Regions from separate parts of the Streptomyces boetiae genome, predicted to be linked through region 1. Evidence: riboswitches for the same ligand, from Rfam matches in the RefSeq annotation. Region 1 holds a riboswitch; the other holds the start of a gene.
The links. A riboswitch is a leader RNA that binds a small molecule or an ion and turns the genes downstream of it on or off. The one in region 1 is predicted to bind S-adenosylmethionine.
Positions count from the first base shown of each region.

Region 2: linked by a shared signal. The riboswitch ahead of thrC (threonine synthase) and the one ahead of RM780_RS24315 (MBL fold metallo-hydrolase) in region 1 are both predicted to bind S-adenosylmethionine.

Region 1 is NZ_JAVREN010000054.1:9,611-20,214, forward strand. Features, by position in the region: gene RM780_RS24310 (ATP-binding SpoIIE family protein phosphatase) at 180-2,207, shown strand; gene RM780_RS24315 (MBL fold metallo-hydrolase) at 2,227-2,880, opposite strand; SAM riboswitch class IV at 3,006-3,125, opposite strand; gene RM780_RS24320 (Acg family FMN-binding oxidoreductase) at 3,174-4,151, opposite strand; gene RM780_RS24325 (ROK family protein) at 4,404-5,657, opposite strand; gene RM780_RS24330 (sugar ABC transporter ATP-binding protein) at 5,897-7,402, shown strand; gene RM780_RS24335 (ABC transporter permease) at 7,399-8,487, shown strand; gene RM780_RS24340 (substrate-binding domain-containing protein) at 8,559-9,635, shown strand; gene RM780_RS24345 (Gfo/Idh/MocA family protein) at 9,754-10,604, shown strand, end outside.
Region 2 is NZ_JAVREN010000001.1:131,906-142,509, forward strand. Features, by position in the region: gene RM780_RS00610 (MurR/RpiR family transcriptional regulator) at 1-160, shown strand, start outside; gene murQ (N-acetylmuramic acid 6-phosphate etherase) at 218-1,141, shown strand; gene groL (chaperonin GroEL) at 1,927-3,555, opposite strand; gene RM780_RS00625 (cold-shock protein) at 4,796-4,999, opposite strand; gene RM780_RS00630 (MoaD/ThiS family protein) at 5,438-5,713, opposite strand; gene thrC (threonine synthase) at 5,710-7,044, opposite strand; SAM riboswitch class I at 7,062-7,205, opposite strand; gene RM780_RS00640 (glucosyl-3-phosphoglycerate synthase) at 7,516-8,481, shown strand; gene RM780_RS00645 (alpha,alpha-trehalose-phosphate synthase (UDP-forming)) at 9,045-10,517, shown strand; gene RM780_RS00650 (RraA family protein) at 10,522-10,604, shown strand, end outside.

The DNA.
Region 1 (10,604 bases):
GGGCGGTTCCGCGCGCCCCGGACGTTCGCCTCGGACGTTCGCCCTGGCGAGCGCCCGGGGTGAACGCCCGGGGTGAACGCCCGCGGCCGGCCCGCGCGGACACACGAACGGCCGCCCCCGCTGGCGGCCCGCCCCCGGCGGGGGAACGCTGGAGACCCCTCGCCTGCGGAGGTGCGCCCATGACGGGTCCCTGCGAACGGCCGCCGCGCCCCGAGGCCCCCTCCCCCCACCTCGACGGGGCGACCGCCGTGTCCGTGCTCCAGCACCTGCCGGACGCGTTCTTCCTGCTGGACGCCCGCACCTGGCGGGTGCTGGACGCCAACCCCGCCGCCGAGGCGATCCGGCGGCGCGAGGGGTGCGAGGGGCAGGAGGGCGCGCCCTGGGAGGCGATGCCGGGACCGGACGGGCTGCGCGCGACCTTCGAACAGGTCGTGGCCGAGGGCGAGCCCGCCGAGGAGACCGTGCGCCACGACGGCGAGGGCGGCACGCGCTGGTACCGGCTGCGGATGATGCCCGTGCCGCCCGGCCTCCTGGTCGTCGTCCTGGCCGACGTCACCGAGGGCCAGCTCGGCCGCCAGGCCGCCACCGACCGCGCCCGGCGGGTGGAGCGGCTGACCGCCGCGCTGGCCCAGGCCCTCACCCCCGGGCAGGTGGTGGACGCCGTCGCGCGGCTGGTGCTGCCGCCCTTCGGCGCCAACGGCCTGGTGGTGCACACCCTGCGCGACGGCGCTCCGGTGCTGGTGGGCACGGCCGGGCACCCGCGGGAGTTCGTCGAACGGCTGCGGCGCTGGGAGTCCTCGGGCGCGCCGGGCCCGGCCCACGCGCGGGAGCCGCTGTTCCTGAGCGACCCGGAGGAGTTCGGCCGCCGGTGGCCGCACCTGGCCGGGGCGGTCCGCGCGGGGGGCCAGCGGTCCTGGGCCGTACTGCCGCTGGAGGCCAGCGGGCACGTTGTGGGCACCTGCGTGCTCAGCAGGCCCGAGGCCGAGGAGTTCACCGCGGACGACCGGGGCCTGCTGCTGGCCCTCAGCGGGCTGATCGCCCAAGCCCTGGAGCGGGCGCGGCTGTTCGAGGCGGAGCGGGACCGCGCCGAGCGGCTCCAGGACGCCCTGCTGCCGCGGGTCCTGCCGGAGCTGCCCGCGCTCACCGCCGCCGCCCGCTACCGGCCCGGGGGCGAGGAGGGGGTGGGCGGCTCCTGGTACGACGTGGTCCCGCTCTCCGCCGACCGCGTCGGCCTGGTCATCGGCAACGTTCCCGGCAGCGGCCTGGACTCGGCCATCATCATGGGCCGCCTGCGCACGGCCGTGCGCTCGCTGACGGCGCTGGACTACCCGCCCGACGACCTGCTGGCCCACCTCGGGGACGCGGTCAGCGACATCACCGCCGACCTGGGCCGCACGGTGACGGCCACGGTGCTGTATGCGGTGTACGACCCGACGACCGGCGTGTGCACCCTGGCCGGGGCGGGTCAGCCGGGCCCGGCGGTCCTGCACCCGGACGGGCGCACGGAGTTCCCCGCGATGCCCGGCGGGCCGCCGCTGGGCGCGGAGATGCTGCCGTACGAGACCCGCGAACTGACCCTGCCCGAGGGCAGCGTGCTGGTGTGCTGCACCGCCAACCTGCTGGCCGACGGCTCCGGCCGCGCCCGGCTGGCGGAGGTGCTGGGGCACGCGGCGGCGGCCTCCGCGCCGGCCGAGCGGCGCGACCCGGTTTGGCTGGGCAGCCTCTGCGACGCGCTGACCGCCTCGGAGCTGCCCGCGCATCCGGGCCGGGACGGCACCACGGCGGTGCTCGCGGTGCGGACCCGCCGCCTGCCGCGCGGGGCCGTCGCCCGCTGGGAGCTGCCGCACGCACCGGTGGCGGCGGGCCGGGCCCGGGACCTGGTCCGGGAGCAGCTGACCGCCTGGGGCCTGCACGACCTGGTGACGTCGACCCAGCTGGTGGTCAGCGAGCTGGCGGGGAACGCCGTGCGCTATGCGACCGGCGTCGGCGGCCCCGAGGGACACCTGACGCTGCGGCTGATCCGCAGCCGGACCCTGACCTGCGAGCTGTCGGACGGCAGCGAGGCGACGCCGCGCATCCGCCACCCCTCGCTGTTCGACGAGACGGGCCGCGGCCTCCAGCTGGTCGCGGCGATGACGCACCGCTGGGGCGCCCGGTACGCGGGCGGCGGCAAGATCATCTGGAGCGAGCAGCTGCTGCCGGGCTGAGGACGCGGAACCGGCGGCGTCAGAGCGCGGCGGCGACGCCCGGCGTGAGGACGCGGACCTCGGTGCCCTGGGGGCCGAGGGTGCGGAAGAGGTGGTAGTGCAGGTCCCGGTGGACGTCCGCCAGGCCCGCCTGGTGCACGGGAACGGCCACGCGCGGGGCGACGGCCCGCAGGAAGTCGATGGCCTCGGACGCCTTCATCCAAGGGCCGCCGGTCGGCAGCAGCAGCACGTCCACCTCGCCCGGCGGGAGGGTGAAGGCGTCGCCGGGGTGGTAGAGCGAATCCCCCAGCAGGTAGCCGGTGTTGGGCACGCACGGCAGGTCGGGGTGGATGACGGCGTGCTCGCCCGCCACGGCCCGCACGGGGGCGGCCCCGGCCACGGTGACCCTCGCGCCGTCGGCCGGCTCGGCGTGGGCGATGCCGGCCTCGGCGAGCCGGGCGGCGGCCCCGGGCCCGGCGAGGACGCGGGCGGAGGGGTTGGCCTGGTGGAGCGCGGCCAGCCGCCCGGCGTCGAGGTGGTCGGGGTGCTCGTGGGTGATCAGGACCGCGTCGAGACCGGTCAGCTCCTCGAACCCCTGGTCGTAGGCGCCGGGGTCGAAGAGGACGCGGGCCGGCCCGGCGGGCGTCTCCAGCTCGGCGAGCACACAGGCGTGCCCGTAGTGCGTGATCTTCATGCGGGCCATTCTCACCCCGGTTGCCGCCCGGTCCGCGTCAGGCCGGGCGTTCCCGCGTGGGGGGTGGCCGCCCCCGGCGGGCCGGGGGGGGCGTGACACACGTCGTCATACGGACTCACCTCGGGAGGCCGCGCTTGCCGCAGACTTCGGTTGTCTGCGGCCTGGTCATCACCCGGGGCACCCCGCCCGCGAAAGGAGGGTCGCCGGACGGCGGGGCCGGGCCCCGATCGCTGTCACTCGTGACCGTGGCCCGATCTGGCCACGGGCCACGCGGCCGGGTGGCCGGGCGTTCCTCAGGGCAGCAGGACGTCGGCGACCAGGCGGCGCGGGGAGTCCGCGGGGCGCGCCGCCGGGTGGCCGACGCGGAACAGCAGCTGCGGGTGGGCTCCCTCCGCGCCGCCGCGCGCCGCGTCGCGGATGCGACCGCGCAGGGGCGGACCCACCTGGCAGGGCTGGTTGACGAAGCCCGCGGCCAGGCCGTCGGCGGCCAGGCTGAGCAGGGCCCGCTGGAGGGCCTGCCCCGCCGCCAGCCATGCGGCGCGCCCGTCCTCCTCGGTGGCGAGAACGGCAGCGGCGGGCGCGGCCAGCAGCAGGCGGGCGTCGTGTCTCCCGGCGGCGCGCCCCAGGTTCGCGGCCCGGATCAGCGCGCGGGCGGCAGGGGCGGCGCGGGCGGGGACGGTCAGGCCCTCGCCCGCCGAGGGCGGCTGGATCCAGGAGGCCAGCTCCCGGCGCCAGGCCCGGTCCCCGAACTGCCGCCGGGCGCCCTCCCGCACGGCCGCGGCGGCGGAGCGGCGGGCGGGGCCCGGGGGCAGGAGGAACAGGCGGGCGCCCTCACGCCCGGCGGCGCGCGCGGCCCGGTCCAGCGCGGGAGCGGCGACGGGCCGGGCGGCGAAGCGGGAACGCACGGTGCGGCGGCGCCCGATCTCCGCGTGCAGGCGTTCCTCCTCGGCCGGGGGCGGCCCGGCGCCCGGGGTGAGGGTGACGCGGGCCAGCAGGCCGGGGTCGGCCGGGTCGGGCAGCGTCTCGACGTCGGCGGTCAGCTCGTGGTGGGCGGCGGCCAGGCGGAGGTTGAGCAGGGCCGCGCCGCAGCTGATGTGCAGCTCGCGGCCGAGGGGGTCGTTGGCGGGCAGGCCGCGGGAGCGGTCGGCGTACAGCAGGAGCGCTCCGGCGCCGCGGCGGAACGCCCAGGGCTGGGTGTTGTGCGAGGACGGCGCGCGCACCGCCGCCGCGACGAGGGCGTAGGCCGCCTCCCGCCGTGCCGGATCTCCCATCTGTCTCCTTGCGAGGAGACCACCGGCTTGAGCCGGTGGGGGAATCGCTTCCCTGAACTGGTGATTTGTCTCTCGCCCCGAGAGGGGTCGGTTCGGGCTGGACCGCAACCTCCGGGTTGGAAGCCCCCCTCCTTGAGGTGGGGGAGCGGAGTCACGCGTTCACCTTGCGTCCGGGGGCGGGCAACCGCCACAGGTGCTCCGGCATCCGGGCGGCCTGGGGGCGGTGCGCGTGCGTCGCGCCGCCCCCCAGGCTCAGGCCGCGCCGGGCGCGGCCAGGGCGGCGGGAAGGTGCTCGGGCGAGAAGGCGTGCTCCACGACCATCAGGGCGGCGCCGGAGACGCCGGCCCGCTCCCCCGCGCGGGACTGCACGATCCTCAGATCCTGTGTGGCCAGGGGCAGGGAGCGGCGGTAGACGACCTCGCGGACCCCGGCGATCAGGTGCTCCCCGGCCAGGGAGAGCGCGCCGCCGATCACGATGACGGAGGGGTTGAAGAAGCTGACGGCGGTGGCCAGCACCTCGCCGATGTGGCGGCCGGCCTCGCGGACCAGCTTCAGGGTGGGGACCGAGCCGCTGCGGGCCAGCGCGACGACGTCGGCGCTGGTGCGGGCGGGGGTGCCCATCCCGGTGAGGCGGGCGGCCAGGGCGGCGCCGCTGGCCACGGCCTCCAGGCAGCCGAGGTTGCCGCAGCGGCAGGGCACGTCGGAGGCGTGCGGGAGCTGCACGTGACCCATGTCGCCCGCCACGCCCTGGGAGCCGCGGTGCAGGCGCCCGTCGGCTATCAGGCCGCTGCCGATGCCGGTGGCGACCTTGACGAAGATCATGTGCGGCCAGGACGGCCAGTGGGTGCGGTGCTCGCCCAGGGCCATGATGTTGACGTCGTTGTCCACCAGGACGGGGGCGTCCAGGCGTTCGCGGACGAAGGCCGGCACGTCGAAGCCGTCCCAGCCGGGCATGATCGGCGGGTTGGTGGGCCGGCCCGAGGCGTGCTCGACCGGTCCTGGCAGGCCCAGGCCGACCCCGAGCAGGTCCGCGCGCGCCCGGCCCGAGCGTTCCAGCAGGACCTCGCCGCACCCGCAGACCTGCTTCAGCACGGCCTCGGGGCCCGAGGCCACGTCCAGCGGCAGGTCCTCCTCGGCCAGCACCGCGCCGGAGAGGTCGGTGAGGGTGGTCTTGGCGTGCGTGGCGCCGATGTCGGCGGCCAGCACCACGCGGGCGGCGGGGTTGAAGACGAAGGCGGAGGGCGGACGGCCGCCGGTGGAGGGGGCGTTCTCCGCCTGCGCGACCAGCCCGGCGGCCTGGAGGGTGTCGATCCGCTCGGCCACGGTGGAGCGCCCCATCCCGGACTCGGCGACCAGCTCGGCGCGGGTGCGCGGGCGCCCGTCGCGCAGCAGCCGCAGCAGGGCCGCGGCGCCGGCCGTGGGCCCGGCGGCCGGTGCGGCGGCGGGCCCGCCGGGGGCCGCTCCTGCGGGGGCCGGACCGGCGGGGGTCGGGGCGGTCGGCGCCATGGCGGGCCTTTCCGGGGTGAGTTCGGGCGGTGACGTGGACGGTGACGTCCGGCCTTGACCGTCGGTCAACGATAACAACGCCCGGATCTTACGCCCGCGCCCCCCACCTCTTCCACCGGAAGCGTTCGCACTTTCTCTTGACCTCCGGCAAAAGCCCTCCTACGTTGTCCGCCATGACAGGCCAACCGAAGGGGTCCGTCCCGTCACAGGCGACGGGGGACCGGGAGCCGCTGCTGGCGATGCGCGGCATCGTCAAGCACTTCCCCGGCGTGCGCGCGCTCGACGGCATCGACCTGGAGGTCGCGGCCGGCGAGGTGCACTGCCTGCTGGGCCAGAACGGCGCCGGCAAGTCCACGCTGATCAAGGTCCTGGCCGGGGCCCACCAGCCCGACGCCGGGACCATCCTGTGGCGGGGCGAGGCCGTCCGCCTGCCCCGCCCGCAGTCCGCGCTCGACCACGGCATCGCCACCCTCTACCAGGAGCTGGACCTGGTGGACGGCCTGACCGTGGCGGAGAACATCCACCTCGGCCACGAGAAGGCGCGCCTCGGCCTGCTCTCCCGGGCCGCGATGAACGACGCCGCCTCCGCCCTGCTGCGGCGGCTCGGGCACCCCGAGCTGTCCCCCGCGCGGGAGGTGGGCCGCCTCCCGGCCGCCGGGCGGCAGATCGTCAGCCTGGCCCGCGCCCTGTCCTACGACGCCCGGCTGATCGTGATGGACGAGCCCTCCGCCGTGCTGGGCCAGGAGGAGGTGGGCCGCCTCTTCTCCGTGATCGGGGATCTGGCCGCGCAGGGCATCGCGCTGGTCTACATCTCGCACCGGCTGGAGGAGATCCGCCGGATCGGGGACCGGATCACGGTGCTGAAGGACGGCAGGACCGTGGCCTCCGGGCTGCCCGTGGACGCGACGCCCGCCGCCGAGGTCATCCGCCTGATGACCGGCCGCTCCCTCACCCACGTCTTCCCGCCCCGGGCCGCGCCCGGGGGCGACTCGGCCGCAACGGGCGCGCCCGCCGAGCCCGTCCTGCGCGTCGAAGGGCTCACGCGCCGCGGCGAGTTCCGCGACGTGTCCTTCGACGTCCGGCCCGGCGAGATTCTGGGCCTGGCCGGGCTGGTCGGCTCCGGCCGTTCCGAGATCCTGGAGACCGTCTACGGCGCGCGCCGCCCCTCCTCGGGCACCGTCCGCGTCGCGGGGCGGCGGCTGCGGCCCGGCCGGGTCGGCGCGGCGATGGCCGCGGGCGTCGGCTTCTGCCCCGAGGAGCGCAAGAGCCAGGCCCTGCTGCGGAACGACCCGGTCTACCGGAACGTCTCGCTGCCCTCGCTGTCCCGCTTCGCGCGCGCCGGTTTCCTCGACGCCGAACGCGAGCGGCGGGCCGCCGCCGAGCACACCGCCGCGCTGGACGTCCGCCCCGCCGGGGTGGACCGGCCGGTGGGCACGCTCTCGGGCGGCAACCAGCAGAAGGTGGTGCTGGCCCGCTGGCTGCTGCGGGAGTGCCGGGTGCTGCTGCTGGACGAGCCGACCCGCGGCGTGGACGTCGGGGCCCGCGCCGAGATCTACGCCCTGATCCGGGAGCTGGCCGGGCGGGACATCGCGGTGGTCGTGGTCTCCAGCGAGATCGAGGAGGTCATCGGGCTCTCGGACCGGGTGCTGGTGATCTCCGAGGGGCGGATCGTCTCCGAGGCCGCCGCCGAAGCAATCGACGAGCACCGGGTGCTCGACCTCGTGATGGAAGGTGATGTGGCGTGAGCGCGAGCACCCATGCCGAACTCCCGGGCGGCGCGCCCGAGTCCGCGCCCCGCCCGGCCGTTTCCCCCGGCTCCCCCGGCTCCCCCGGCTCTTCCGGCGGCCCGCGCGCGGCGGGCGGCCGGATCGGCGCCCTGCTGGCCGGCCCCGCCGGGCGGACCCTGGGCCTGGTGATCGCGCTGGCGTTGCTGTGCGCGATCGGGGCGCTGACCGCGGGCGACCGGTTCACCACCTTCGACAACATGATGACGATCCTTCGGCTGGCCTCCGTGATCGGCGTGGTCAGCGTGGGCATGACCTTCGTCATCACCGGCGGCGGCATCGACCTGTCGGTGGGCGCGATCGTGGCCCTGTCCTCGGTGTGGGCGACCACCGCCGCCACCCAGAGCACGGCCGCCGACCTGCACTGGTCCGTCATGGTCAGCACCGCGCTGCTGGTGGGCGTCGGCTGCGGCCTGGTCAACGGCCTGCTGATCGCCTACGGGCGGATGGCCCCGTTCATCGCCACCCTCGCCATGCTCGCCGCGGCCCGCGGCCTGGCGGAGATCATCTCGGACAAGCGCACGCAGGTCGTCACGCAGACCGGCCTGGTCGACTTCTTCGGCGGCGAGGTGCTGGGCGTTCCCGTCCTGGTGATCATCTTCGCGCTGACCGCCGCCGCGGGCTGGGTGCTGCTCAACCGCACGACCTTCGGCCGCCGCACGCTCGCCGTGGGCGGCAACCCCGAGGCCGCCCGGCTGGCCGGCATCGACGTGCGGCGGCACACCGCCGTGCTCTACGTCCTGCTCGGCCTGGCCTGCGGGATCGCCGCCGTGATGCTGCTGGCCCGCACCACTGCCGGGACCTCCACGCACGGCAACCTCTACGAGCTGGACGCGATAGCCGCGGTGGTGATCGGCGGAACGCTGCTGAGCGGCGGCCGGGGCACGATCCTCGGCACGGTCTTCGGCGTGCTGATCTTCACCACCCTCACCAACGTGTTCACGCTCAACAACCTGGACACCTCCACGCAGGCCGTCGCCAAGGGCGCGATCATCGTCGCCGCCGTGCTGCTCCAGCAGCGCGTCGCCGCCCGCTCCGGCCCCTGACCGGCCCCCTCCTCTCTCCTTTTCCTTCCCCTCGACTCCCCTTTCCCGCACCGCCCTTCCCGGAGGCCGCCATGACCGGAAGCACCGCCCGCACCGCCCGCGTCCGCAGACCCGCCCGCCGCACCCTGGCCGCCGCCCTGGCCGTGACCGCGGCCGGCGTGCTCGCCGCTTGCACCAGCAACTCCACGGACGACGGCTCCTCCGGCGAGGACACCCGCCGCAACGCCGCGAGCTCCAACGACGAGCCGGGCGAGGAGGTCGTCATAGGGTTCTCCGGGCCCGAGGCCGACCACGGCTGGCTGGCGGCCATCAACTCCTTCGCCGAGGAGACGGCGGCCGAGTACGAGGACGTCGAACTCCGCGTCGCCGAGGGCACCAACGACCCCAGCACCCAGATCAGCCACATCGAGACCTTCATCAACGACGGCGTCGACGCCATCGTCCTGCTCCCCACCGACGGAGCCGCGCTCACCCAGGTCGCCACCGAGGCGATGGAGGCCGGCATCCCCGTGGTCAACGTGGACCGGGAGTTCTCGGACGAGGCCGCGGCCCGCACCACCATCCTCGGCGACAACTACGGCATGGGCGTGGCCGCCGGCGAGTACGCCTGCGGGCTGGTCCAGGAGCACGGCCTGGGCGGCGACGCGGTCATCGCCGAGATCGCGGGCCTGGACTCGCTGCCGCTGACCCAGGACCGCTCCCGCGGCTTCGCCGACGCGCTGGAGGGCTGCGGCCAGGACGTGGACAACCGGGTCGCCGCCGAGTTCACCGTCGAGTCAGGCGAGGCCGCCGCCTCCAACCTGCTCCAGGCCAGGGACAGCATCGACATCGTCTGGAACCACGACGACGACCAGGGCGTGGGCGTGATGGCGGCCTTCGAGAACGCCGGGCGCGACGAGTTCTTCTTCATCGGCGGCGCCGGCTCGGCCAACGCCATGCGCTGGATCCAGAACGGCGACATGGAGGCCACCGTCATCTACCCGGCCACCCAGGCCGCCGACGGCATCAAGCTGGCCCGCCTGATCGCCCAGCAGCGCGGCCTGTCCGACCTCGTGCAGGTGGAGGTCCCGCGCCGCATCGTCCTGGACGCCCCGGTGGTCACCGCGGACAACGTCGAGGAGTACCTCCCGATGGGCTTCGAGTCCTGATGCCCCCGGCGTTCGCCGCCGCGCCGCGACCACGGGCGTTCCCGGCGCACCCGGCACCCCCGGCGTTCCCCACGACCCCGCGGGCGCACGCGCGCCCCGGCCGAGGAAGGAGGGCTCGATGAGCCACCCCGGCACACCCGAGATCGGCATCGGCATGGTCGGCTACGCCTTCATGGGCGCGGCCCACTCGCAGGGCTGGCGCGGCGCCCGGGGCTTCCTCGCCCCGCCGCTGCGCCCGCGCCTGGCGGCCCTGGCCGGCCGCGACCGCCGGGCCGCCACCGAGGTCGCCGAGCGCTTCGACTGGGCGGAGGTGGAGACCGACTGGCGGGCGCTGATCGCCCGGGAGGACGTCGGCCTGATCGACATCTGCACCCCGGGCGACACCCACGCGGAGATCGCCATCGCCGCCCTGGAGGCCGGCAAGCACGTGCTGTGCGAGAAGCCGCTGGCCAACTCCGTGGCCGAGGCCCGCGCCATGGCCGAGGCCGCCGCGGCGGCCCGCGCCCGCGGGGTGCGGGCGATGGCCGGCTTCACCTACCGGCGGGTGCCCGCCCTGGCCCTGGCCCGGCAGCTCGTGGCCGAGGGGCGCCTGGGCACGCTGCGGCACGTGCGGGCCCGCTACCTCCAGGACTGGCTGACCGACCCCGGCGCCCCGCTGACCTGGCGGCTGCGCCGGGAGCGGGCCGGCTCGGGCGCGCTGGGCGACATCGGCGCCCACATCGTGGACCTGACCCAGTACCTGACGGGCGAGCACGTCGCCGGGGTCGCGGCCGTCACCGAGACCTTCGTGCGGGAACGCCCGCTGCCGGACGGCGGGACGGGCGAGGTGACCGTGGACGACGCCACGGCCTTCCTGGGGCGGCTGGCCGGGGGCGCGCTGGCCACCTTCGAGGCCACCCGGTTCGCCGCGGGCCGCAAGAACGCGCTGCGGATCGAGCTGAACGGCTCGGACGGCTCGCTGGCCTTCGA
Region 2 (10,604 bases), on a different contig from region 1:
CGAGCTGCGGCCGGCCGCGATGTCCAGCCGGGCCAGTCAACTGCTGGTCGTGGACTGCCTGTTCATCGGGGTGGCGCAGCGGACGTACGCCTCGGCCGCGCCCGCCCTGCACGCCAGCTACGAGGCGCTGGCGCACCGGCACGCGCCTCGTCGGCGCTGATCCGTTCCTTCCTTTTCCGCTGTCTGCTGTCCGCCAGAGCCTTCTGAGAGCCGCCGCATGACCACCGAATCCGCTTCCGGCGCGCTGGACGCGCTGGCCACCGAGGCGTACCGGCCCGAGCTGGCCGAGATCGACCGGCGTTCCACGCTGGAGATCGCCCGCGCCATGAACGCCGAGGACGCGGCCGTTCCCGGGGCCGTGGCCCGTGAGCTGCCCCGGATCGCCGCCGCGATCGACGCGGCGGCGGCCCGGCTGGCGGAGGGCGGTCGGCTGCTCTACGTGGGGGCGGGGACGCCGGGGCGGCTGGGGGTGCTGGACGCGAGCGAGTGCCCGCCGACGTTCAACACGGCGCCCGGGGAGGTGCTGGGGCTGATCGCGGGCGGGCCCGCCGCGCTGGTCTCCGCCGTGGAGGGGGCGGAGGACAGCGGGGAGCTGGCCGCCTCGGACCTGGACGCGCACGGGGTCACTTCGGCGGACGTGGTCGTGGGGGTCTCGGCGTCGGGGCGCACGCCGTACGCGGTGGGGGCGGTGCGTCACGCTCGCGCGCTGGGGGCGTTGACCATCGGGGTGGCGTGCAACGCGGGGTCGCCGCTGGCGGCTGCCGCCGAGCACGGCATCGAGGTGGTGACGGGGCCGGAGCTGATCGCCGGCTCGACGCGGCTGAAGGCGGGCACGGCGCAGAAGCTCGTCCTCAACATGATCTCCACGATCAGCATGATCCGGCTGGGGAAGACGTACGGGAACCTGATGGTGGACGTGCGGGCCTCGAACGAGAAGCTGCGCGCTCGCGCGCGGCGGATCGTGCGGCTGGCGACGGGGGCGCCGGATGAGGCGGTTGAGGCGGCGCTGAAGTCCACGGGCGGGGAGGTGAAGAACGCGATTCTCACGATCCTCGGGGACGTCTCGGCGGCGACGGCTGAACGGTTGCTCGCGGAAAGCGACGGGCATCTGCGGGGCGCGCTGCGGGCGGCGGCGGAATGAGATTCCTCACGCGGGGGGCCGGTTTGAATTCCCTGGTGCCGCAGATTTAACACGGCCAGAACATGGCGTTTCCCGGCGGGACTTGGGGCGGCGGAAAGGCGCTTGTCGCGGCGGCCTTGGCCACGCGGAAATCCGCGCTGACGCGGCGCCCGGCCGGGTCCCCGAGGACGGCGGGGCGGGGCCCCGCGCCCCCGGCGTGCGGTCCCGGCCCCGCCGGGCGTTGCGGCACGCTGCGGCGGCCACGGCGGGCCCCGTGCCCGACGCCGGGGGCGGCGCGTTCCCCAATTCCGCCGTGCCGCACGGCGGCGCGCGCCGCAGCGGACGGCTCGGACGGCCGACCGGCCGTCGTGCGCCCTGCGGGGGCGCTCAGCGCCGGGGCGCGGCGGCGGCGAGTGGGGCGGCGCCCCGCGCCCCCGGGCGAGCGGCCCGGGTTCCCGCTGGGCGTTGCGGCACCGCTCGCCCGGCGGGAAGCGTGGCCGTTGTCGGCGGTCTGCGGCCGTCTGGGGCCCGCGCCCCCGGGGGCCGGTGGGCGGCGGAGCCGCACGGAGCGCGCCGCGAGTGGGCGCCGGGCCAGGCGCACCCAGCGGGAACGCGTCCGGGGCCGGAGCGGCGACCCGCTTCCGGCCCGCCGCGCGGCGGCGCGCACCGGGGGCGGGGGGACGCAGGCGCAAGCCCCCGTCGGGCGTGCGGGCCCGACGGGGGCGGGGCATGGCGAAGGGCGGCACCCCGGAGGGGGTGCCGCCCTTGGCTACGGCCTGGGGCCGTGGGCTGCTGATCCGGTGGGATCAGAAGTCCATGCCGCCGCCCATGCCGCCGGAGGGGTCCGCGGCGCCGGCCGCGGCCTTCTCGGGCTTGTCGGCGATGACGGCCTCGGTGGTGAGGAAGAGCGCCGCGATGGAGGCGGCGTTCTGAAGCGCGGAGCGGGTGACCTTGGTCGGGTCGGGGATGCCGGCCGCGAGCAGGTCGACGTACTCGCCGGTGGCCGCGTTCAGGCCGTGGCCCTGGGGAAGGCTGCGGACCTTCTCCACCACCACGCCGCCCTCCAGGCCGGCGTTGATCGCGATCTGCTTCAGCGGGGCCTCCAGGGCCAGCTTGACCGCGGCGGCGCCGGTGGCCTCGTCGCCCTCCAGGTCCAGCTTCTCCAGGGCGGAGGCCGCCTGGAGCAGGGCCACGCCACCGCCAGCGACGATGCCCTCCTCGACGGCCGCCTTGGCGTTGCGCACCGCGTCCTCGATGCGGTGCTTGCGCTCCTTCAGCTCCACCTCGGTGGCGGCGCCGGCCTTGATGACGGCCACGCCGCCGGCCAGCTTCGCCAGGCGCTCCTGGAGCTTCTCGCGGTCGTAGTCCGAGTCGGAGGACTCGATCTCGGCGCGGATCTGGTTGACCCGGCCCTGGACCTGGTCGCTGGAGCCGGCGCCGTCGACGATGGTGGTCTCGTCCTTGGTGATGACCACCTTGCGGGCGCGGCCCAGCAGGTCGAGCGTGGCGTTCTCCAGCTTGAGGCCGACCTCCTCGGAGATGACCTGGCCGCCGGTCAGCACGGCGATGTCGCCGAGCATGGCCTTGCGGCGGTCGCCGAAGCCGGGGGCCTTGACGGCCACGGACTTGAAGGTGCCGCGGATCTTGTTGACCACCAGGGTGGACAGGGCCTCGCCCTCGACGTCCTCGGCGATGATCAGCAGGGGCTTGCCCGACTGCATGACCTTCTCCAGCAGGGGCAGCAGGTCCTTCACGCTGCTGACCTTGGAGTTCACGATGAGGATGTAGGGGTCCTCGAGCTCGGCCTCCATGCGCTCCATGTCGGTGGCGAAGTACCCCGAGATGTAGCCCTTGTCGAAGCGCATGCCCTCGGTGAGCTCCAGCTCCAGACCGAAGGTCTGGGACTCCTCGACGGTGATGACGCCTTCCTTGCCGACCTTGTCCATGGCCTCGGCGATCAGCTCGCCGATCTGGGGGTCGCCCGCGGAGATGGACGCGGTGGAGGCGATCTGCTCCTTGGTCTCGACCTCCTTGGCCTGGCTCAGCAGGGCCTCGGAGACCTTCTCGACGGCCGCCTCGATGCCGCGCTTGAGCGCCATCGGGTTCGCGCCGGCGGCGACGTTGCGCAGGCCCTCGCGGACCAGCGCCTGCGCCAGAACGGTCGCCGTGGTCGTGCCGTCGCCGGCCACGTCGTCCGTCTTCTTGGCTACTTCCTTGACCAGCTCGGCGCCGATCTTCTCGTAGGAGTCCTCGAGCTCGATCTCCTTGGCGATCGACACGCCGTCGTTGGTGATGGTGGGGGCGCCCCACTTCTTCTCGAGCACGACGTTCCGGCCCTTGGGGCCGAGCGTGACCTTGACGGCGTCGGCGAGCTGGTTCATCCCGCGCTCAAGGCCGCGCCGCGCCTCCTCGTTGAACGCGATGATCTTGGCCATGTGAAGTGGTCCTCCCAGGACTGGGGTGGATTGCTCCGGACCGCGCTGGCGCCCGCGACGGACGGCCCTGCGGCCCGGCGGTTCATTGCTCCCGCCGGGCCCGTGGACCTCACCGAACCGGTCCTTGCTTTTGTCACTCTCACCTTCAGAGTGCTAACGCCATGATTAGCACTCTCCCCCTCCGAGTGCAAGCGTTGGGCGGCGGGGCGCCCGGTGGGGGCGGCGGGGGCGCTGCCGCTGCGCGGGGCTCGCGCGGCGCGGCGCGGCGCCGGGAGCGGACGGCTGTGAGGTGCGAGGGGGCGGTCCGCGAGGGGGCGCGGCCAGCCTCCTGCGCCCGCGCGGGGGCGGGACTGCGGCCGGGCCCGGCCCGCTGCTGAGGCGCTGCGGGCCGGCCCGCAGCGGCGCGTGAGTTGTGGGCAGGCCCCCGCGCAGCGCGGAGCGCGGGCGGCACGCCGCCCGGTGCGGGACCGTGGCCGGGCGCGGTGGGCGGAGCGCGGTGAGCCGAGCGCGGTGAGCGGTGAGCAGTGGGCGGTGAGCGGTGAGCGGTGAGCGGTGAGCGGTGAGCGGCTGCGAGCCGGCGGGCGCGGAGCCGGCCGCGGCAGGGCCGCGCGGCATCGGACCGTGGGCAGGCCCCCGCGCAGCGCGGAGCGCGGGCGGCCCGTGCGCGCCGCGGGACCGTGGGCGGGCCCGCACCGTCGGGCGGCGGCTGCGGCGGGCCGCGCGCGAGCGCGGAGCGGCTACGCCAGGGCCGCGTGGGGCGGGACCACGTGGGCGGGCTCGCCCCGTTGGGGGCCGCTGCGGCAAGGCCGCGTGGCGCGGGAATACGGGCGCCACCCCGCGTGGGGCGGGAATGCGGGCGACGCCCCGCGGGGCGCGGGAGCGCGGGCAGCGCCGGGCGGGGCCGGGACGCGGCAACCCCCCGTGTGGGGCGGCAATGCGGGCAACGCCCCGCCTGGCGCGGGAGCGCGGGCAGCGCCGGGCGGGGCCGGGACGCGGCAACCCCCCGTGTGGGGCGGCAATGCGGGCAACGCCCCGCGGGGCGCGGGAGCGCGGGCAGCGCCGGGCGGGGCCGGGACGCGGCAACCCCCCGTGTGGCGCGGGAGCCGCGTGGCGCGGGAGCGCGGGCGGCGCCGGGCGGGGCCGGGGCGCGGCAACGGCCCGAGCGGAGCGGGGATGCGGGCGGGCCCGCACCCGACGGAGGGTGCGGGCCCGCGCGGCAGGCTGCGGTGCGGTCGGCGTTTCAGGCGGTGACCCGGACCATGTCGGCCTGGGGGCCCTTCTGCCCCTGAGAGATCTCGAACTCGACCCGCTGCCCCTCTTCCAGGGTGCGGTAGCCGTCCATCTGGATCGCGCTGTAGTGGACGAACACGTCCGCACCACCGTCTACCGCGATGAAGCCGTAGCCCTTCTCCGCGTTGAACCACTTGACGGTGCCCTGAGCCATTCCTAACTCCCCATTTTGCTGGCCCTTTCACGAGACCGCACTTCGCGGGCCCGGGTCAGACCTCTCAGACCCCACCCCCGGGCGGACGGGGGGTGTGCGCCGGAACGCGTCGACCGACGCTGAATGTATCTGCACGGACGCCCAGTGCAACAGGCCATTCGGGAGGGAATTCTTGGCGACCCAGAACGGGCAAATAACGCAAAGTGTATGAAAGTTGAATCTTTCTCACGGCCCCAAACGCGCCAACCAGACAATTGGTACAGCGTTTCTCAGCACATTCTTAGCGCGATGTGTCGTGAATTCATATGCGCGTGGCAACCGCCGGGGTGAGACCACGGCCACTCTAGCGCCCCGCGCACGTGCATCCGCCCCGAACCGGAACGATCGGTTCGGGGCGGAGCGACGGATGTCGTGAAGGCGTGTGGACGTGACGCGGACTCAGCCGCCCGCCACCGCCGGGATGATCGAGACGCCGGCCCCGTCGGGGGTCGCGGTCCCCAGGCCCTCGGCGAAACGGACGTCGTCGTCGTTGACGTAGACGTTCACGAAGCGGCGCAGCTTGCCGTCCTCGTCGAGCACCCGCGCGGCGATGCCCTGGTGCTGCCGGTCCAGGTCGGCCAGGACCTCGCCGAGGGTCGTCCCCTCGGCCGTGACCTCGGAGGCGCCGCCGGTGTACGTGCGCAGGATGGTCGGGATTCGGACAGTTACGCTCATGATGCGAGGCCAGCCTCTCGGAACGAGTCCAGGTTCGGACGGATGATCGCGGACGGACCGGCGGTGGGCGCCACCGCGTCCAGGGTCTTGAGGCCGTCGCCGGTGTTCAGCACGACGGTGGTCTTCGCGGGGTCCAGGGCCCCGGAGGCGATCAGCTTCCGCGTCACGCCCACCGTCACCCCTCCCGCGGTCTCCGCGAACACGCCCTCGGTGCGGGCCAGCAGGTGGATCGCGTCCACGATCTCGGGGTCGGTGACGTCCTCCACGGCGCCGCCGGTGCGGCGGGCGATGTCCAGGACGTAGGGGCCGTCCGCCGGGTTGCCGATCGCCAGGGACTTGGCGATGGTGTCCGGCCGCACGGGGCGCACCACGTCGTGCCCGGCGCGGAACGCCTGGGAGACGGGCGAGCAGCCCTCGGCCTGGGCGCCGAAGATCCGGTAGGGCTTCTCGGGCACCAGGCCGAGCGCGATCAGCTCCTTGAGCCCCTTGTCGATCTTCGTGAGCTGGGAGCCGGAGGCGATCGGGACCACGAGCTGGTCGGGCAGCTCCCAGCCGAGCTGCTCGCAGATCTCGTAGGCCAGGGTCTTGGAGCCCTCGGCGTAGTACGGGCGGAGGTTGACGTTCACGAACCCCCAGCCCTCGCCGGCCGGGTCGCCGATCAGCTCGCTGCAGAAGCGGTTGACGTCGTCGTAGGTGCCCTCGATGCCGACGACGTCGCCGCCGTAGACGGAGGCCATGACGACCTTGCCCTGCTCCAGGTCGTGCGGGATGAAGACGCAGGAGCGCAGGCCCGCGCGGGCCGCGGCGGCGCCCACCGCGCCGGCGAGGTTGCCGGTGGAGGAGCAGGAGAGGGTGGTGAAGCCGAAGGCGCGGGCGGCCTCGACGGCGCAGGCCACGACCCGGTCCTTGAAGGAGTGGGTGGGGTTGCCCGAGTCGTCCTTGACGAACAGGCCGCCGGTGACGCCGAGTTCGGCGGCCAGGCGGTCGGCGCGGACCAGCGGGGTCCAGCCGGGGTTGAGGTTCGGCTTGGCGGCCACGTCGGCGGGCACGGGCAGCAGCGGGGCGTAACGCCACACGCTCGCCGGGCCGGCCTCGATGCGGCGGCGCAGGGCCTCGGGGTCGCCCGCGGGGAGGTCGTAAGCGATCTCCAGCGGGCCGAAACAGGACGCACAGGCGAATATCGGACTCAGCGGGTAACGCTCCCCGCACTCCCTGCACGAGAGGGCGGCGGCGGGTCCGAGGTCGACGCCGGCGGTACCCGGGGTGTTCCCGGATGCGGTGGTCGCGGTGCGTGCGGAGTCGGACGCGGACTGCGTGGACAGCACAGACATGGGTGGCGAGGCCCCTCTCCTCATCTTCCCCGCGACGCCTCTCGCCGCGGGACGGAATTGGCACCTTCCCCACCGGGAGCCTCGCGCGACGTGCGGCGAGTGCCGGCGGAAGGGTTGCCGGGGCTTCAACGGGCCGTTCCCTCTGCCCCTCTGGATGAGCTGTATGCGGTTGTGGAGCGCCGGTCCTGATATGCGGAGGACACCTGCGCTGTTCGAGACTGTAACGGACGCCCCCCACAATGGCCCGGGCCGTCCGATCCGCGAGACGCCACGAGATGCCACGAGACTCCACGAGAGAGCGGATAGAGAGAAGAACGAGCGGGAACTCGTCACAACCGTCACAAACGACTCATCCGAGAGGTCGGAAGTATCCCGAAAAAACGTGGCAACGGTGGGTTCGGACTGCGCCAAGAAGGGGCAGATACGGCCATACGGAGTAATCGTGGCCGAACGCGAACAGGAGCGACATTCGTGCTGGAAGAGGCAGAGGAGTGGCTGAGCCGCCGGTCCTGGGACGCCGCTGACCGCTCGCTGCCGCAGCTGTTGAGCGCGAAGCGAGCAGCAGGCGCGGCTGGCAGCATCAGCGTGGTTCTCCCCGCGCTGAACGAGGAGGCGACCGTCGGCGCCATCGTGGAAGCGCTCCGGCGCGACCTGATGGAAGACGTGCCACTGATCGATGAACTGATGGTGGTGGACTCCGGGTCCACCGACCGCACCTCCGAGGTGGCCGCCGCGGCGGGCGCCAAGGTCGTCCACCGCGACGAGATCCTGCCCAGAGTGCCCACGGCACCCGGCAAGGGGGAGGTGCTCTGGCGCTCACTGCTGGCAACGAGCGGCGAGATCGTCTGCTTCGTGGACGCCGACCTGCGGGAGTTCGACTCCAGATTCGTCTCCGGCATCCTCGGGCCCCTGCTCACCGAGCCGAGCGTGCAACTGGTCAAGGCCATGTACGACCGACCGCTCGGCGACAACCCCGGCGGGGCCCGCCAGGGGGGCCGGGTCACCGAGCTGGTCGCCCGCCCGCTGCTGAACCTGCACTGGCCGCAGCTGGCCGGCGTGGTCCAGCCCCTGGGCGGCGAGTACGCCGCGCGCCGGTCGTTGCTCGAACGGCTGCCGTTCCCGGTCGGGTACGGCGTGGAGCTGGGCATGCTCATCGACACGCTGAACCTGGCGGGGCTCGACGCGCTGGGGCAGGTGGATGTGGGCGTGCGCAAGCACCGGCACCAGGACGGCCAGGCCCTGGGGCGGATGGCCGCCGCGATCCTGCGCACCGCGCAGGTCCGGCTCCCCGGCTCGGTCCTGCCGAACCGCCTGGGCCTGACCCAGTTCCAGCGCACCGACGACGGAGGCTTCACGCCCCAGACCCACCCCATCGACGCGGAGGAGCGCCCCCCGATGAACAGCATCCCGGAGTACGCGGCCCGCAGGGCGGCGTAGCCGACTGCCCGGCCTGGGGCCCCGGGGCGCTCGCCGCCCCGGGGCCTTGGCGTGTGCGTTCGCCTTGCGGCGGGCGTTCCACGGCCGGCGCGCGGTGCGCGTTCGCCTGCGGCGAGCGCCGGGGCCGCGGCGGCGCCGGGTCGCCTGCGGCGGGCGGCTCTGCGGGGCCCGGCTGCGCCGGCGCCCGCGGGAGCCCCGGGGGCGCGGGGCGATCGCCTGCGACGTTCCCCGGCGACGCCCCGGGGCGCGGCGCACGCCTGCGGCCGGCGTTGCGGCGAGCGGGGGTGGGCCCGTGCCTCAAAGGTGTCGGGTGCGCCGGAGGCGGGGCCGGGTGCGGATGCGCGCAGGCGGCCCCGCCTCCGGCCGGGCAACGCCCGCCGCGGGCGTAGTCCCAAGCTCCGGCGCGCGTGCCCGCCGCAGGCGTGCTGCCGAGGGCCACCACCGACGCCCGGCCGCGGGCGGTGCGCACGGAGTGTCATCGTCCGGGACCGCGTGGGTGATGGGGGCGGCGCGTGTGAGGGGGCACACGTTTCCCGGGGGGAGGGGTTGGCTAGCCTCCGGCCGTGAGTGACGCTGGAAGTACCGAGGTGCTGGTCGCGTCGAATCGCGGGCCGGTGAGTTACGCGGTCGGCGCGGACGGGGTGCTGAGTGCCCGGCGCGGCGGCGGGGGGCTCGTGTCCGGGCTGAGCGCGCTGGGCGAGGGCGCGGGGACCTGGGTGTGCGCGGCCCTCGGGGAGGGCGACCGGGAGGCGGCGCGGCGCGCCGGGCCCGGCGGGCGCCTGGATGCGGCGGACACCGGGGGGCAGGCCGTGCGGATGCTGGACATCCCGGCCGCCACCTTCGACGCCGCCTACAACGGCATCGCCAACTCCGTGCTGTGGTTCGTCCACCACCTGCTGTACCAGACGCCCTTCGAGCCCGTCTTCGACGCGGCCTTCGAGGAGCGCTGGGCCGCGTACGAGGCGTACAACGCCGCCTTCGCGGACGCGCTGGCCGAGGAGGCCGGGCCCGGGGCGGCCGTTCTCGTGCAGGACTACCACCTCGCGCTGGTGCCCGGGCTGCTGCGCGAGCGCCGCCCCGACCTGCGCATCGGCCACTTCTCGCACACCCCGTGGGCGCCGCCGGAGCTGTTCCGGGTGCTGCCCGACCGGGTCGCGCGGCAGGTGCTGCTCGGCATCCTGGGCGCGGACCGGGCCGCCTTCCTGACCGAACGCTGGGCGCGGGCGTTCGCGGCCTGCTGCGCCGACGTGCTGGGCGCGGACGTTTCCCCGGCGGGCGCCTCCGCCGCGGGAGCCTCCGCGGCGGGCGCCGTCGCGCACGCCGGGCGCACGACCCGGCTCGGCGTGCACGGGCTCGGCGCGGACGCGGACTTCCTGCGGGAGCGGGCGTTCCGCCCGGACGTGGACGAGCGGCTGGCCGCGCTGCGCGAGCAGGTCGGGGACCGGCGGACCGTGGTCCGGGTGGACCGCACCGAGCTGTCGAAGAACATCGTGCGCGGCCTGCTGGCGTTCCGGCGCCTGCTCACCGACCGGCCGCAGTGGCGCGGCCGGGTGGTGCACGTGGCGTTCGCCTACCCCTCGCGGCAGGACCTGGCGGTCTACCGGGACTACACCGCGGAGGTCTCGCGGGTCGCGGCGGAGATCAACGAGGAGTTCGGGGCCGAGGGCTGGACGCCGGTGGTCCTGCACGTGAAGGACGACTTCGCGCGCTCGCTGGCCGCCTACCGGATGGCGGACGTCGCCCTGGTCAACCCCATCAGGGACGGGATGAACCTGGTCGCCAAGGAGGTCCCGGTGGTCTCCGAGCGCGGCTGCGCGCTGGTGCTCTCGCGGGAGGCGGGGGCGGCGGCGGAGCTGGGCGAGGACGCGCTGCTGGTCAACCCCTACGACATCGCGGGGACGGCGGAGGCGCTGCACCGGGCGCTGTCGATGGCGCCGGAGGAGCGGGCGGGGCGGTCCAAGCGGCTGGCGGAGGCGGCGACGGCGCTGCCGCCCCGGGCGTGGTTCCTTGACCAGCTCGCGGCGCTGGGCGGCTGAGGCCGTGCCGGCTGACTTCGCGGGGCTGTCCACGGCGCTGGTGGCCGACGCGTGCGTGCGGCTGGGCGTTGAGCTGCGGGCGGCGCC